DNA from 2 places in the Brachybacterium sp. ACRRE genome. Region 2 is predicted to be linked to the other one. Evidence: riboswitches for the same ligand, from Rfam matches in the RefSeq annotation. Region 2 holds a riboswitch; the other holds the start of a gene.

What was found. Region 2 has a riboswitch for thiamine pyrophosphate ahead of thiM (hydroxyethylthiazole kinase). Riboswitches for the same ligand answer to the same signal wherever they lie in the genome.
Region 1: linked by a shared signal. The riboswitch ahead of thiC (phosphomethylpyrimidine synthase ThiC) and the one ahead of thiM (hydroxyethylthiazole kinase) in region 2 are both predicted to bind thiamine pyrophosphate.

What each region holds. Positions count from the first base shown of each region.
Region 1 is NZ_JAKRMO010000067.1:4,041-11,693, reverse strand. It holds gene MHY49_RS16060 (PTS fructose transporter subunit IIC) at 1-587, shown strand, start outside; gene MHY49_RS16055 (class II fructose-bisphosphate aldolase) at 627-1,481, shown strand; gene MHY49_RS16050 (DeoR/GlpR family DNA-binding transcription regulator) at 1,538-2,371, opposite strand; gene MHY49_RS16045 (ketose-bisphosphate aldolase) at 2,518-3,378, shown strand; TPP riboswitch at 3,523-3,637, shown strand; gene thiC (phosphomethylpyrimidine synthase ThiC) at 3,635-5,392, shown strand; gene MHY49_RS16035 (MFS transporter) at 5,504-7,012, shown strand; gene MHY49_RS16030 (alpha/beta hydrolase fold domain-containing protein) at 7,171-7,653, shown strand, end outside.
Region 2 is NZ_JAKRMO010000027.1:14,159-21,811, forward strand. It holds gene thiD (bifunctional hydroxymethylpyrimidine kinase/phosphomethylpyrimidine kinase) at 1-792, shown strand, start outside; gene thiE (thiamine phosphate synthase) at 819-1,487, opposite strand; gene thiM (hydroxyethylthiazole kinase) at 1,484-2,452, opposite strand; TPP riboswitch at 2,534-2,629, opposite strand; gene MHY49_RS09595 (MFS transporter) at 2,923-4,257, shown strand; gene MHY49_RS09600 (TetR/AcrR family transcriptional regulator) at 4,352-5,080, shown strand; gene MHY49_RS09605 (CrcB family protein) at 5,314-5,889, shown strand; gene crcB (fluoride efflux transporter CrcB) at 5,886-6,263, shown strand; gene MHY49_RS09615 (2-keto-3-deoxygluconate permease) at 6,179-7,252, opposite strand; gene MHY49_RS09620 (M20/M25/M40 family metallo-hydrolase) at 7,613-7,653, opposite strand, start outside.

The DNA of each region.
Region 1 (7,653 bases), on a different contig from region 2:
CCATGCGCCTGGGCTTCGGAGCGATCCTGGGCGGCATGGCCGCCTTCGACTTCGGAGGCCCCGTCAACAAGACCGCCTCCCTGTTCGCGGACGGCCTGCTGCTCGAGGGCGTGCAGGATCCGGAGGCGGTGAAGGTCCTGGCCTCGATGGTCCCGCCCTTCGGCGTCGGCTTCTCGTTCCTGCTCAGCAAGATCTTCCATCGGCCGATCTACTCGAGCCAGGAGCGCGACAACATCAAGATCGCCCTTCCCATGGGCGTCTGCATGATCACCGAGGGCGTCATCCCCATCGCCGCGGCCGACATCCTGCGCGTGGTCGTCGCCTGCACCAGCGGCGCGGCAGTCGGCGGCGCCCTGTCGATGTGGTGGGGCATCGGATCCCCGGTCCCCTCGGGGGGACTGTTCATCGTTCCCGCGATGACCGATCCGTTCCTGTTCCTGGCGTCCCTGGCCGCCGGCTCCTTCGTCACGGGCGTCATCCTCTTCGCCTGGAAGAAGCGCGTGCTCGAAGGCGCAGAGGCGCCCGAGGCCGCAGCCGTGATGGAGGACGAGAAGGAGCTCGACCTCTCGGACATCCGCTTCAGCTGACCCGCTCTGCCCCCGCCCGTCGCGCACGAAGGAGATCGCATGTATCAGCCCATGGGCCCGATGATCCGTGAGGCCTACGAGAACGGCTACGCCGTCCTGGCCGTCAACGCCCTGAACCTCGAGACCGCCCGCAGCATCATCCGCGCTGCAGAGGCGGCCCGCTCCCCCGTCATCATCGACTTCTACGAAGGCCTGCTCGTCGACCATCTCCCCGCACGAGTGCTGGTCGACGGGGTCCGTGCGCTCGCACGGGAGGCGTCCGTGCCCGTGGCGATCAGCATCGACCACGGCAAGCACGAACACCTCGTCCGCCAGACGATCCATGCCGGTTTCACCAGCGCGATGATGGACGCCTCCGAGCTCCCCTTCGAGGAGAACGTGGAGGTCGTCCGACGCATCGTCGAGTTCGCCCAGGCGTACGGCACCTCCATCGAGGGCGAGGTCGGCGGCATGGGTGCGGTGGCCGGCGACGCTTTCACCCGTGAGGAGATGATGACGGACCCGCAGCAGGCCGCCGAGTTCGTGCGCGCCACCGGCGTGGACGCGCTGGCCGTCTCCTACGGCTCCAGCCACGGGCTCCTGCCCGAGGGGTTCGTGCCCGTCCTGGAGTTCGACCGACTCGAGCGCATCAACGAGGCATGCGGGACGCCGCTGGTGCTGCACGGCGGCTCGGGGACCTCGCCGGAAGACCTGCAGCGCTCGGTCGCCAACGGCGTCGCCAAGATCAACATGGGGGCCGACTTCATGCACGCGAACGCGCGCGGATTCGTGGACGCGCACCACGAGGATCCCGACCGGGAGCTCTTCGAGCTGCTGGCGTTCGCGGACGCCGCCGCCCAACGGACGGTGCGCGCATACATGGAACCGTGCGGAAGCGTGGGCCGGGCGCGCTGAGCAGGTGAGCCTGTGGACACCCGCGCGCAGGGGAATCGGGTGTCGGCCGTCGACCGTCAGCGGGGGTGGATGACCTCCACTCCCGCTTCGGCGAGGGCGCGCCCCAGTTCTGCATCGGGCTGAGCGTCCGTCACCAGCACGTCCGCCATCTCCAGCGCCCCGATCTTGGCGAAGACGCTGCGCCCGAGCTTCGTGGAGTCGGCGAGGACCACGACGCGGTCCGAGCGACGCATCATCTCCCGCATGAGACCGGCCTCGGAGACGTTCCCGGTGGAGAATCCCTGCTGCGCCGAGACCGCGCCGACGCCGATGAACGCCAGGTCGCAGCGCACGTCGAACTCGTCGGCCCGGTCGATGCCGAGGCTCGAGGAGATCGGGCCGGTCGTGGCCTGGGCGCTCACGCGCACGGCGCCGCCGACCATGAAGATCTCGTCGGCGACGCCGGCGGAGAGCGCTGCGGGAAGATGCAGGTTGTTCGTGATGATGCGCAAGCCCGCCCCTGCGGGAAGGTGCCTGGCGAGCGCGATGGCCGTCGTGCCACCGTTGATCATGAGGGTGCCGTCGCCGCCGACGAGCTCCGCCGCGAGCTTGCCGATCGTCTCCTTCGCGCTCGAGTGCAAGCGCGACCGCACGTCCAGTCCCGTATCCGTCCGGGGCACCAGGGTGGGGCTCACCGCACCCCCGTGGGTGCGCAGGAGGGTTCCGGAGGCGTCGAGTTCGTCCAGGTCACGCCGGATCGTGTCTGCCGAGACCGAGAAGTGCTGCGCGAGCTCGGTGACGGACACCTGACCGGACTCCAGGACGAAGGCCACGAGGTCGGCCTTGCGCCGGGCGGGCAGGTGTCCTCCGCGCGATCCGCTTCCGCTGCCCGTGCGCCGGCTCGATGTCATCAGGGTCCCTTCGTCGCGTCCGTCCACCACCCACAAGCATCGTCGCCAGGGTTGCCTCCCATGGTACCCAAGCATAGGATCGAACAGACCCGCAGAAACACGCAGAAACCCGATACGCAAAGACGCATCGAGAAGGGCAGGCCATCGTGCTGCTGAGTGGCAAGGACCTCCTGGCGGTCGCGAACGAGAACTCGTTCGCCGTCCCCGCGTTCAATGTCAGCGACTACGCCATGCTCAAGGGCCTCGTGGAGGTGAGCGAGGAGACGGAGGCGCCGCTGCTGGTGGCGATCCATCCCGACGAGCTCAGCCACGTGGGCACCGAGTTCATCCCGTCGGTCATCGCGTGGGCGCACCGCGCGAGCGTCCCCGTCTCGATCCACCTGGACCACGGCGCCACCCTGGACCAGGTGCTCCTGGCGATCCAGGCGGGCTTCACGTCCGTGATGATCGACGGCTCGCTGCTGCCCTTCGAGGAGAACATCGCGACGACCGCCGAGGTCGTGCGCGTGGCCCATGCGGTCGGCGTCTCCGTCGAGGGCGAGCTGGGCACGATCGGCCAGCTCGACGAGCAGGCCGAGAAGGGCGCCTCCAAGATCATCTACACCGACCCCGACGATGCCGACCGGTTCCTCGAGCGCACCGGCGTCGACTCGCTCGCGATCGCGATCGGCACCAGCCATGGGCTCTACCCCTCGTCGATCACCCCGAAGCTTCGCCTCGACCTCCTCGAGACCATCAAGAGCCGTGTGGAGATCCCGCTGGTGCTGCACGGCGGCTCCGGCAACCCCGATGCGGAGATCGCGGGCGCCGTGGAGCGGGGCATCAACAAGATCAACATCTCCAGCGACATCAAGGCGGCGTACCACCAGGCCGTGCGCGAGGTGCTCGCGGACCCGTCCCTGCGTGAGCCCAACGTCATCCAGCCGCTCGCGATCCCGGCGATGAAGAAGGTCGCCGAGCACAAGATCGACCTGTTCCAGGCCCGCGGCAAGGCCTCGCTGTACTGATTCGCTTCTTCCGTCGTCGCGCAGACACGCGATCCCGCTGGACCCCGGGCGTTCCTCCGTGCAGGAGGCTCCCGGGGTTCTTGCATGCGGGGACCGTGCGCCATCGGCAGTGCAGGGCACGCCCCGGCCCCGTGCTACGGTCGTCGCCGATCCCTCGGGTGCCCGTCGCAACGGGCTGAGATCGGACTGACGCTGTCCGAGTACCGACCGAACCTGCTCCGGGTCATGCCGGCGAAGGAAGAAGGAGAGCGACTGCATGTCTGCACGCCCCGAGAACTACCCCACCCACGCCCTCGGCCACCTCGAGGACCCTGCGCACGACATCCGCGTGCCGATCACGAGGATCGCCCAGGACGACTCCCCCACCGGGACGCCGAACCCGCCGCTCGAGGTCTACCGGACCGCCGGTCCGGGCAGTGAGCCCGAGGAGGGGCTGCCGCCTCTGCGCGAGAACTGGATCCGCGATCGAGGCGATGTCGAGGAGTACACGGGCCGCGCCCGCGACCTGGCCGATGACGGCCGCGGGGCCGTGCGCCGCGGCGAGGCGAGCGCCGAATGGCGCGGTGCGCGTCGTGCGCCCGTCCGCTCGGTCGACGGGCGCACCGTCACGCAGATGCACTACGCCCGTCGGGGCGAGATCACCCCCGAGATGCGGTTTGTTGCGCTGCGGGAGGACTGTGACGTCGAGGTGGTGCGCGAGGAGCTCGCCGCAGGCCGCGCGATCATCCCCGCGAACGTGAACCACCCCGAGGCCGAACCGATGATCATCGGCCGGCGCTTCCTGGTGAAGATCAACGCGAACATCGGGAACTCGGCGGTGACCTCGTCGATCGCCGAGGAGGTCTCCAAGCTCGAGTGGGCCACCCGCTGGGGTGCGGACACCGTCATGGACCTGTCCACGGGCGATGACATCCACACCACCCGCGAGTGGATCCTGCGCAACTCCCCCGTGCCGATCGGCACCGTCCCGATCTACCAGGCCCTGGAGAAGGTGAACGGCGACGCGAACGCCCTCACCTGGGAGATCTTCCGGGACACGGTGATCGAGCAGGCCGAGCAGGGCGTGGACTACATGACGATCCACGCCGGCGTGCTGCTGCGCTACGTGCCGCTGACGGCGAACCGGGTGACGGGCATCGTCTCGCGCGGCGGTTCGATCCTGGCCGGATGGTGCCTGGCACGGCACCGCGAGAACTTCCTCTACGAGCACTACGACGAGCTCTGCGAGATCTTCGCCCGCTACGACGTCGCCTTCTCGCTCGGCGACGGACTGCGGCCCGGATCGCTCGCGGATGCGAACGACGCCGCTCAGTTCGCCGAGCTCGACACCCTCGCGGAGCTCACCCGCCGCGCCTGGGAGCACGACGTGCAGGTGATGGTCGAGGGCCCGGGCCACGTGCCGCTGCACCTGGTGCGCGAGAACGTGGAGCGCCAGCAGGAGCTGTGCCACGGCGCGCCGTTCTACACGCTCGGCCCGCTGGTCACCGACGTCGCCCCTGCATACGACCACATCACCTCAGCGATCGGGGCGACAGAGATCGCCCGCTACGGCACCGCGATGCTCTGCTACGTCACCCCGAAGGAGCACCTGGGTCTGCCCGATCGCGACGACGTGAAGAGGGGCGTGATCACCTACAAGATCGCCGCTCATGCGGCCGACGTCGCCAAGGACCACCCGGGCGCCCGCCAGCGGGACGACGCCCTGTCGAAAGCGCGCTTCGAGTTCCGCTGGCGAGACCAGTTCGGGCTGTCCCTGGACCCGCAGCTCGCCGAGGAGTACCACGACGAGACCCTGCCGGCCGAGCCCGCGAAGACCGCGCACTTCTGCTCGATGTGCGGGCCGAAGTTCTGCTCGATGAAGATCTCGCAGGACATCCGAGACGAGTTCGGCGGCGAGGCCGCCCAGCAGGAGATCGCGGCGGCGGGCATGGCGGAGAAGTCCCGGGAGTTCCGCGAGCGCGGCGGGACCGTGTATCTGCCGGAGCCCGGGGTCGGGGTGCCGGTGGGTGAATAAGTTCCCACGACCCGAGGACCCCATCTGAACGTTGGAGGACGCTCGCCGCACACCCGACACATTCCGACACACGCCGACGCGCACCGGCCGGCGACCTCCACAATCGTTCCCATGCCCCCGACGATGGACCCCTCCTCCAACGCGCTCGAAAACAGCTCCGCGCACCCCGCTCCCGGCTCTGGCACCGGCCCCGACGCGAACGTGCCCCTGCGCGTCTCCTCCGCGGCCGACGTCAGCCGGATCCTCTCCGCGCTCGGATCGCGCGACCCGAAGGCGACCGCGGTGATCCTGCTGGCCCTCGGCGGGATCTTCATGGACGCCTACGACTTCTCCTCGATCGCCTTCGGACTGCCCGCCATCAAGGAGCAGTTCGGCCTCGACGGCTTCATGACGGGCCTGGTCAACGCCTCGATCATGGTCGGTGCGGTGGTCGGGGCCCTGGCCGGCGGCTACCTCGTGGACCGCTTCGGCCGGTACCGGCTGTTCATGGCGGACATGGTCTTCTTCGTCGTCGCGGCGCTCGGCAGCGCGCTGGCGCCGGAGGTCTGGTCCCTCATCGGATTCCGGTTCGTCATGGGCATCGGCGTCGGCCTCGACATCCCCGTCGCCATGGCCTTCCTCGCGGAGTTCTCCCGGCTGCGCGGCAAGGGCAACCGCTCTCAGCGCGTCAACGCATGGTCTCCCGCCTGGTACTTCGCGACCGGCACCGGGTACCTCATCGTGCTCCTGTGCTTCTGGCTGCTTCCCGCCACCCAGCAGGACCACCTCTGGCGGATCGTCGTCGGCTTCGGCGCCGTGCCCGCCGTGATCGTGCTGCTGGTGCGCCGACGCTTCATGGCCGAGTCCCCGCAGTGGCTCGCCGATCAGGGCGACCTGCGCGGCGCGGTCGACGTGCTCTCCAGCCACTACGGGATCACCGCCGAGCTCGACGCCGACGCCTCCGGCGGGCCCGAGCACGCGAGCGCCCGCACCCGGCTGTCGAACGTCCTCGAGCTGTTCTCTTCACGCTTCCGGCAGCGCACGGTCGCCGCCCTGTGCGTCTCCGTGTTCTCGACCTTCGGGTACAACGCCGTCGCCTACGGCACCCCGCTGATCATCGCGACGCTCTTCCACCAGGGCCCGCTGGTCACGATCGTGTCCTCGCTCGTGATCAACATGGGCTTCGGCCTGGCCGGCGGTCTCATCGGCATGAGCGTGGTCAGCCGCTTCGGCTCGCGCCGGGTCACGCTTGTGGGCTTCGCGATCCAGGCGGCCGCCCTGTTCACCCTCGCCGCGATCGGCGTGCCCAGCAGCGCGCTCGTGCTCGTGGCCGTCGCGATGCTCGCCGCGTTCATCTTCGCCCAGGCCGGCGGCCCCGGCGCGAACCTCATGAACTTCGCGACCCTCTCCTACCCCACCCGCCTGCGCGGAATCGGCGTCGGCTTCAACCAGGGCACCCTGCGGGCCTTCTCCGTCCTCTCCCTGCTGGGCTTCCCGATCCTCACCGCGCAGCTGGGCACGGGCGTGTTCTGGATCGTCGCCTGCGCGCCCCTGCTCGGCGCGATCTCGCTCGTGCTCAACCGCTGGGATCCGACGGGCAAGGACGTGGACGCCGAGGACCTCGAGCGCGTCGCGGCCTGACCCCTGTGATCCCCGGAGCGGGGGACCACACTCATCCGGCTCCCGCGAGCGGACATCCGCCGGCACGAGCGATGATCCGTCGCCACGAGCGACGGTCCACCGGCACGAGCAGCCAACCGTCGATTGACAGGCCCCACGCCCGGACGAAGGATCGGGCCATGCCCGTGTCGCTCCAGGAGGCCTACGAGGCCGCTCTCGCCGCCAAGCCCGCCCACGTCCAGGCGATGAAGGACGCCCAGCATCCCGGTCGTGCGAAGGATCCGGCGCCGATGCCGCCCGAGGTGCCCGAGCGCTTCGAGGTCGAGGAGCGGGAGATCGCGGGCTTCCCGGTGCAGGTCCTGCATCCGCGCGAGCACGGATCGGGGATCCAGGTCGTCTACTTCCATGGCGGCGCGTTCACCCTGCCGTTCCAGGAGTCGCACGGGCGGATCGTGCTGGGTCTGGCCGACCGCACCGGCGCCGACCTGTGGATCCCGCACTACCTGCCCGGGCCCGACGGCACCATCGAGGACGCCCTGCCGTTCATCGACGCCCTGGCCCGCGAGGTCCCGAACGCGGCCAAAGACCACCGGTACGTCGTCGCCGGCGAGTCCGCCGGAGGGAACATGGCCCTGGTGCAGACCCTGCGCGCCGCGCAGAAC
Region 2 (7,653 bases):
ACCGACCCGACGGGTGGCGCGGGCATCCACGCGGACCTCAAGGCCTTCGCCGCCCAGCGCGCCTTCGGGATGGCCGTGGTGACCGCCGTCGTCGCCCAGAACACGCAGGGGGTGCGCGGGGTCGTCGCGCTCGATCCGGAGTTCGTCGGCGAGCAGATCGACGCGGTCCTCGAGGACGTGCAGGTGGACGCCGTGAAGATCGGCATGGTCGCGAACGCCGCGATCACGGAGGTGATCGCCGAGCGCCTGCGCCGCCACGGCGCGCGCAGGATCGTCCTGGACCCCGTGATGGTCGCCAAGAGCGGCGACCGCCTCCTGGACGAGGACGCGGTCGACGCCGTGCGCGAGCAGCTCGTGCCCCTCGCCGACGTCCTCACCCCGAACCTGCCCGAGGCCGCGGTGCTGCTGGGGGAGGAGCCCGACTGGAGCGAGGCGGAGATGCGTCGGCGCGCCCACGACCTGCTGGCCCTCGGACCGCGCAGCGTCCTCCTCAAGGGCGGCCACCTCGAGGGGTCGCCCACCAGCACCGACCTGCTGTGCGGGAGCGAGGGCATCCTCGAGCTGCCCGCCCCGCGCATCGAGACCACCAACGACCACGGCACCGGCTGCACGCTCTCCGCGGCGATCGCCGCCCGGCTGCCGCGCATGTCCGTCGAGGACGCCGTGCGGGGCGCCAAGGAGTACCTCCACGGAGCGCTCGCCGCGAGCGACCGCCTCGACGTGGGCCGCGGCCACGGGCCGCTGCACCACTTCTTCGAGCTGTGGGACGGCGAGGCGACGCCGGATCGCTGACTCCTTCCCACGGGCGAGGGCCCCGCTCACTGATCCGATGCGGCTCCGCTCCAGGCCGCGCAGAGCACCCGTGCCGCGCGCAGGGGATCGTCGGCCGCGCAGACCGCCGAGACCACCGCGCAGCCCGAGGCGCCCGCGCGCCGCAGGGCCGGGACGTCGGCCGCAGTGATCCCGCCGATCGCGACGCTCGGCACCGGGGAGGCGGCCGCGAGCAGCGCGAACCCCTCGATGCCGAGGGCCGGCGGATGATCCGCCTTGGTGGCGGTCGCGCGGATCGCGCCGATGCCCACGTGGTCGACGGTGCCCTCGGGCAGTGCGGCCACGGCGTCCAGGTGCGCCGACGTGTTCGCGCTGAGCCCGATGACGGCGTCGGGCCCGAGCAGATCGCGGGCACGGCGCACGTCCTCGTCGCCCTGCCCCAGATGCACGCCGTCCACGCGGATCCCGCGCTCGCGCGCCGCCACGGCGGCGTCCACACGGTCGTTCACCAGCAGCAGCGCACGCGCATCGATCACCCGCGCGAGACGCTCCAGGAGGCGCACGTGCTCGGCGAGGTCCGCGTGCTTCTCCCGCAGCTGCACCACCCGCGCGCCGCCCTCGACGGCGAGCTCGACCGTGCGGACGATGCCGCGCGCACCGCACAGCGCGGCGTCGGTGACGAGGTACAGGCCGAGCTCCTCGCTCGAGGGCCTCATGCCGCCTCGCCCCCGTCGCCCTGATCCACGGTGTCGCCGTGATCCCCGGTACCGCCCGGAGTCGCGGCGCCGACGTGCAGGCGGCCCGGCGCTCGGAGCTCGTCCGGGCCGATCGCAGCGAGGGCGTCGAGCAGCCGGGGCGCGAAGGTGCCCGGCCCGTCGGCCCCGGAGGCGGCGCGCTCGGCCGCCGCGGAGTAGGCGGCGTGTGCGGCGACGACGGCCTCGAGCGCAGGTGCTCCCTCGCCGCGCACGCCCAGGAAGGCCGCGATCACGGCGCCCAGGGCGCAGCCCCCGCCGGTCATCCGGGTCAGCAGCGCACTGCCGCCGCCCACCTCCACGAGCGTGCTCCCGTCGGTGATGAGGTCGCGCTCGCCGGAGACCGCGACCACGGCGCCGTGCGTGCGCGCGAGGCGGGTCGCCGCCGCGACGGCCGCGTCGATCGGGTCGGAGGAGTCGACGCCCCGGCCGCCGGTGCCCTCGCCGGCGAGGGCGAGGATCTCCGAGGCGTTGCCGCGCACGGCGGTCGGCCCCTGCGCCACGAGCTCGGCAGCCAGAGGCGTGCGCACCCGCAGTGATCCGATCGCGACCGGGTCCAGGACCCATGGCGTCCCGACGCGACGCGCTCCTGCGACCGCCTCGTGCATGGCCTCGCGCTGCTCGGGCGCGGGAGTGCCCAGGTTGACGAGGAGACCGTCGGCGACCGCGGCGAAGTCGCCGGCCTCGCCGACGATATCGACCATCGCCGGGGCGGCGCCGATCGCGAGCACCACGTTCGCCGTCACGTTCGTGACCACGGAGTTCGTGATCGCGTGGACCAGCGGACCGCGCTCGCGCACCGCGTCCAGCAGCTCGCCACAGCGGGCGGCGAGCCCTGCGGGATCGACGGGACCGACGCGTGACGCGGGGCGCGCGGAGGGATCGGCGGCGACCTCGGGGACGCCGTCTGCGGGGGTTGCGGGGGCCAATCGGGCTCCTCTCGTCGGGGCGAGGGGCCGGCGCGGCCGCGGCGGGTGGTCGTCGACGACCCTCGAGGATCGTCGGCACCCGGCCGCGGCTTCGGACATTCCCTACGCCAGCGCTGACTGGATCAGGTTCGACGGGTCTGCTCTCAGCCGCCGTCGGCGGCACCCCGTGTCACGTGCCGACGAGCCTAGCGCGCGCGAAGGGAGGTCGGGAACGCCGCCCGGCCCTCGTCGGCACGACGCAGCGCACGTCCGTGGTGCCGCGGATCCCCTGTGGTCAGGGTCTGTGATGTGCGGCACGACGTGGCGCCGGGTGGCCAGCTCAGGGCGTCGGGCGGGCGTCCCGGACGTCCGTGCGGCAGGATGCGGCTCGACAAAATAGTTCAGACCAACTAATACTTTCGGCACGGTCGCACGGACCGCACGCACAGCGTCGCGAGCATCGCCCGACGGTCATGACGAAGGAGTCTCCCGTGTCCACTGCCGCACCCGACCTCGAGGTCGACCCGACCGTCGACCCGACGGGCAGCCCCAATATCCTCGGCCCGCGACTGCGCGTGCCCGCGATGGGCATCAGGCCCGCCGAGAAGAAGCCGCTCTGGTACGTCGCCGGGATCTTTCTGGGACAGTTCGGTCTCTTCCTCGCGCTGATGGGCCCCGCGACCGTGTCGGTCCAGATGAAGGCCCGCACGCTCTCGGACATCCCGGCGGAGCAGGCCACGATCGCCGCCGCGGCGATCGCCCCCGGTGCGATCGCGGCGCTCGTCTTCAACGCCCTCGGCGGGCGCCTCTCGGACCGCACGCGATCGGGGCTGGGACGGCGCCGACCGTGGATCATCGGCGGGGCCCTCGCGATGTGCGCCGCGATGCTGCTGATGGCGCTCGCCCCGAACGTCGTCGTGCTGGCGTGCGGCTGGTTCATCGCCCAGGCCTGCGCGAACATGGCGTACGCGGCCTACACCGCCTCCCTCGCCGATCAGCTGCCCGACGAGCAGTACGGCAAGGTCTCCGGCATCGTGGGCATCGCCCAGAACACCGCCATCATGGCCGCGACCTGGTGCGCCCGCCTCTTCGGCGGCACGATGCTGGGGCTGTTCATGATCCCGGCCGTGATCGGCTTCCTGCTGGTGACGATCTACGCCCTGATGCTCCCGGATCCGGTGCTCAAGCAGAACCGCTACCCGTTCAACCTGCGCGAGCTCGTGACCTCGTTCTGGACGAACCCGATCCGCTTCCCCGACTTCGGGCTGGCCTGGTGGGGGCGCTTCATGATCATCATGGCCTCCTACCTCTTCATCAGCTTCCGCGTGCTGTTCATGACCAACCACCTGGGTCTGGAGGACGTGGCGGCGGCGACCGCGGTCGCCACCGGCGTCACGATCTACACGGTGCTCTCCATGGTCGCCGGGCTGGCCGCCGGGTGGATCTCCGACCGGATCGGACGTCGCAAGGTGCTCGTGGCGGGGTCGATCCTCGTCTTCGGACTGGGCACCTACATGCTCGCCCACGTCGACTCGGTCGGCGGGTTCTTCCTGTGCGAGGCGATCATGGGCCTCGCCTACGGCACCTATCTCGCCGTCGACCTCGCGCTCGTCTTCGAGGTGCTGCCGGACCGCAAGACCTCCGGCAAGGACCTGGGCGTCTTCAACATGGCCAACGCCCTGCCGCAGTCGATCGCCCCGGCCCTGGGCGGGATGCTCCTCGCCCGCATCGGCGGGGGCACCGACTTCACGGTCCTCTTCGTGGCCGCCGCGATCTCGGGCGTCATCGGCGCTGTGCTCACGATGTTCATCCGCGGCGTGAAATAGTAGGGGTGACACATTGATGACGGGCCGGTGCGGCACGATCGCACCGGCCCGCTCTCGTCCCAGGTCGACGGAGACCTGTGCCGAAGGGGAGCCCATGAACACCGACCAGACCACGCGCGCCGCCGCGACCGCGAGCGCCGCCGAGGGGACCGTCGCCGCGCGCGAGCCGCGCGAGCGCAGCACCGCCAAGGGGGCCGCCGAGAAGCGTCCGGTCCGTCGGCGCCCGGGGCGGCCCCGCGGGCAGGACTCCGCGGTCGTCCGCGAGCAGGCGCTGCGGACCGCCGTCGACCTCATCGCCCGTCAGGGCTTCGGAGCGACCTCCATGGCGCAGGTCGCCGAGGGCGCCGGGATCTCGCCGTCCGGCCTCGCCCATCACTTCCCCTCGAAGAAGTCGCTGCTGGGGGCCGTGCTCGCCCATCGCGACGCCGTGGACAGCGACCCCATGCCGCCCGAGGGATCCACGCCCTGGTCCGCCTTCGACCATCTGGTGCACGTGGCCGGGCTGAACATGCAGCGCCGCCAGATCGTGCTCCTCTACGCGACGGTCACGGGCGAGGCCACCACCCCCGACCACCCCGCGCACGAGTGGATGCTCGAGCACTTCGAGGCCGTCATGGAGTCGCTGACCCGCTGCCTGCGCCTGGACCAGGAGAAGGGCGACGTGCGCGAGGACGCCCCCGTCGAGCGCATCGCCCGGGAGACGGTCGCCCTCATGGACGGGCTGCAGCTGCAATGGCTCATCGACCCCTCGGTGGACATGGCGGAGATCCTCGGCGACCACGTCGCCCGGCTCAAGGAGGCCTGGGGGACGGGCCAGGACTGACGGCGGACCCGGCCTGGAGGGCCGACGCTGCCGGCGGTGACTTGCCCCGTTCGGCCCGCGCGGCGTTCAATGGTGCGCGTCGGCCGCCCTCGGGCCCGCCGGCACGGCGGTGGGGCCCGCCGTACCCAACCTCGATGATCGACAACGGTCCCTGTTCGTTCCCGGAGCGCGACCCTCGCGCGCCGGGATCCGGCGGTCGCGCGCGCCCGCCCGACGCTGAACAGGAGTGATCCGTGACCCGACCCGAGGACCCGCATCCCGAGATCCCGCTCGACCCCGACGTTGAGAGTCCTGATCCGCCGGGCGGCACGACAGCGCCGAGCGACATCACTGCTCCGGGAAACACCACTGCACCAGACGTCCTCCTCCCCGCGCGCGTCCGGCCCCTGCACCTGCGACCGGGCTCGATCGCCCTGGTGCTGATCGGCGGAACGCTCGGCACGGCCGCCCGCGAGGCCCTGACGCTCGCCGTCCCGGAGCTCGGCGGAGTGCCTATTTCCCTGTTCGCGATCAACCTCGCGGGCGCCTTCCTCCTCGGCATCCTCCTGGAGGCCCTCGCCCGCAGCGGGCCCGACCAGGGCGTGCGCCGCGCTCTGCGGCTGTCCCTGGGCACCGGGGTGATGGGCGGCTTCACCTCGTACAGCTCGCTCGCTCTCGCCGTCGATCAGCTCATGGCCGACGGGCGGGTCCTCGTCGGCGCGGCCTTCGGCCTGGTCAGCGTGGTCCTCGGCGTGCTCTTCGCTGTCGCCGGCATCCTGGCCGCCTCCCGGCGCACGTCGCGTCGGCCCCATGAGGAGGCCGCCCGATGAGCGCCGCGGTCTTCGTCCTGCTCAGCCTCGCCGGCGGCGTCGGTGCGGTCGCCCGCTTCGTGGTCGACGGAATCGTGCGCTCACGTGTCTCCGGCGCCATGCCCTGGGGGACCGTGCTCATCAACGTCAGCGGCTCGCTACTGCTGGGCCTGGTCACAGGGATGCTCGGCGCCCAGCTGCTGAGTCCCGAGCTGCAGGTGGTCCTGGGGGCGGGCTTCCTCGGCGGGTACACCACCTTCTCGACAGCGAGCGTCGAGACCGCGCGTCTGCTCCAGGAGCGCCGGGTGCTCTACGCCCTCGGCAACCTGCTGGGATCGCTCGTCGTCGGCTCGGCCGCCGCTGCGCTGGGGCTCGTGGTCGGCGCGGCGCTCTGAGATGCGGCGAGCGCTGAGGGACGCCGTCGAGCGAGGGGGATCCGGTGGGCGTTGCGCGCCCACAGGGCCGTGATCACCGGGACGACCAGCGAGGTCACGATGAGCGACGTCGCCACGAGCGAGGTGGCGGTCTCGGCCATGGGGCGGAACTGCGGGGAGACCGCGGCGACCAGCTGGGGCGTGGCCACCGCAGCTCCAGCGGTGCTCGAGGCCGCGATGCCTGCGGTCCCGTTGCCCCGTCCGATCACGATGTCGCACAGGATCAGCGGGATGCTGGTGATCACGATGACCGCGAGTCCGAGGGCGATGCCCAGGAGGCCGGTGCGGAGGATGACGGTGAGGTCGACGCCGCACCCCAGAGCGAAGGCGAAGAACGGGATGAGGGGCTGCACTCCCGCTCCCAGGAAGTCGCGCATCCGCGGGTCCAGGTTCCCCAGCGCATAGCCCAGCACGAAGGGCAGGATCAGCCCGACCAGGATGACCGGGTCGAAGCTCGCCAGGCCCGTGGAGCCCAGGACCAGCAGGGTCATCAGCGGTCCGGACTCGATGTTCATCAGGACGAAGGCGCCCGCCTCCTCCTTCGTGCCGAACTGGTTCATCAGCGAGGCGTAGAGCCCGGTATTCGTCATGTCCATCGCGGCGACGAGCGCGAGCGTGGACAGCCCCGCCAGGATCCCGTGGGTGATGTGCCCGCCGGGCACCAGCGCCGTGAACACGACCGCGACCAGCCACGCCGTGGCGAGCTTCGTGAGCAGGAGCGTGCCGGACTTGCGCAGCACCGTCCCGGTCGCACGCAGGGAGATCGTGGCACCCAGGCACACGAACCACACCGCGAGGATCGGCACGGTGCCGGTCGCCAGGCCCTCCGTGAAGGAGCCGAGCGTGCCCGGGAGCTTCGGGACCAGCGTGTTCACGAGGGAACCGAGGAACAGGGGGACGAGCATCAGCCCGCCGGGAATGCGGTCCAGGGTCTTCTTGATCGGCAGCATGGGTCCTCCTCGACCTCATCCGAACGACGTGCCTCGACGGACGCTGCACCCGGACAGGGCGTTCAGGGGCCTCGTCGACGAAGACCCCAATCATCCCATGTCTATCGGTGCAGAGAGCGCCATTGCTTCGGAGGCTCCTGCATTGATGCACCTTGACCCCAGGGGTGTGGGCGAGTTGCGCCAGAACTGAGTGCTCGGAAGGCAAGAGAGCCGATGATTCCACGCCCGACGACCTGGTCCTGGCGTGCCGGAATCACGGGACGATGAGCGTCGGGCGCCCGAGCGGGAACGCCGATGCGAACCGCGGGCAGTCCGGGCGCGGGCAGGGAGAAGCAGAACCGGGGGGGGGAGTGGGCGGTCTCAGCAGTCGGAGACCAGGCGCAGCAGCACGCGGGCGCCGA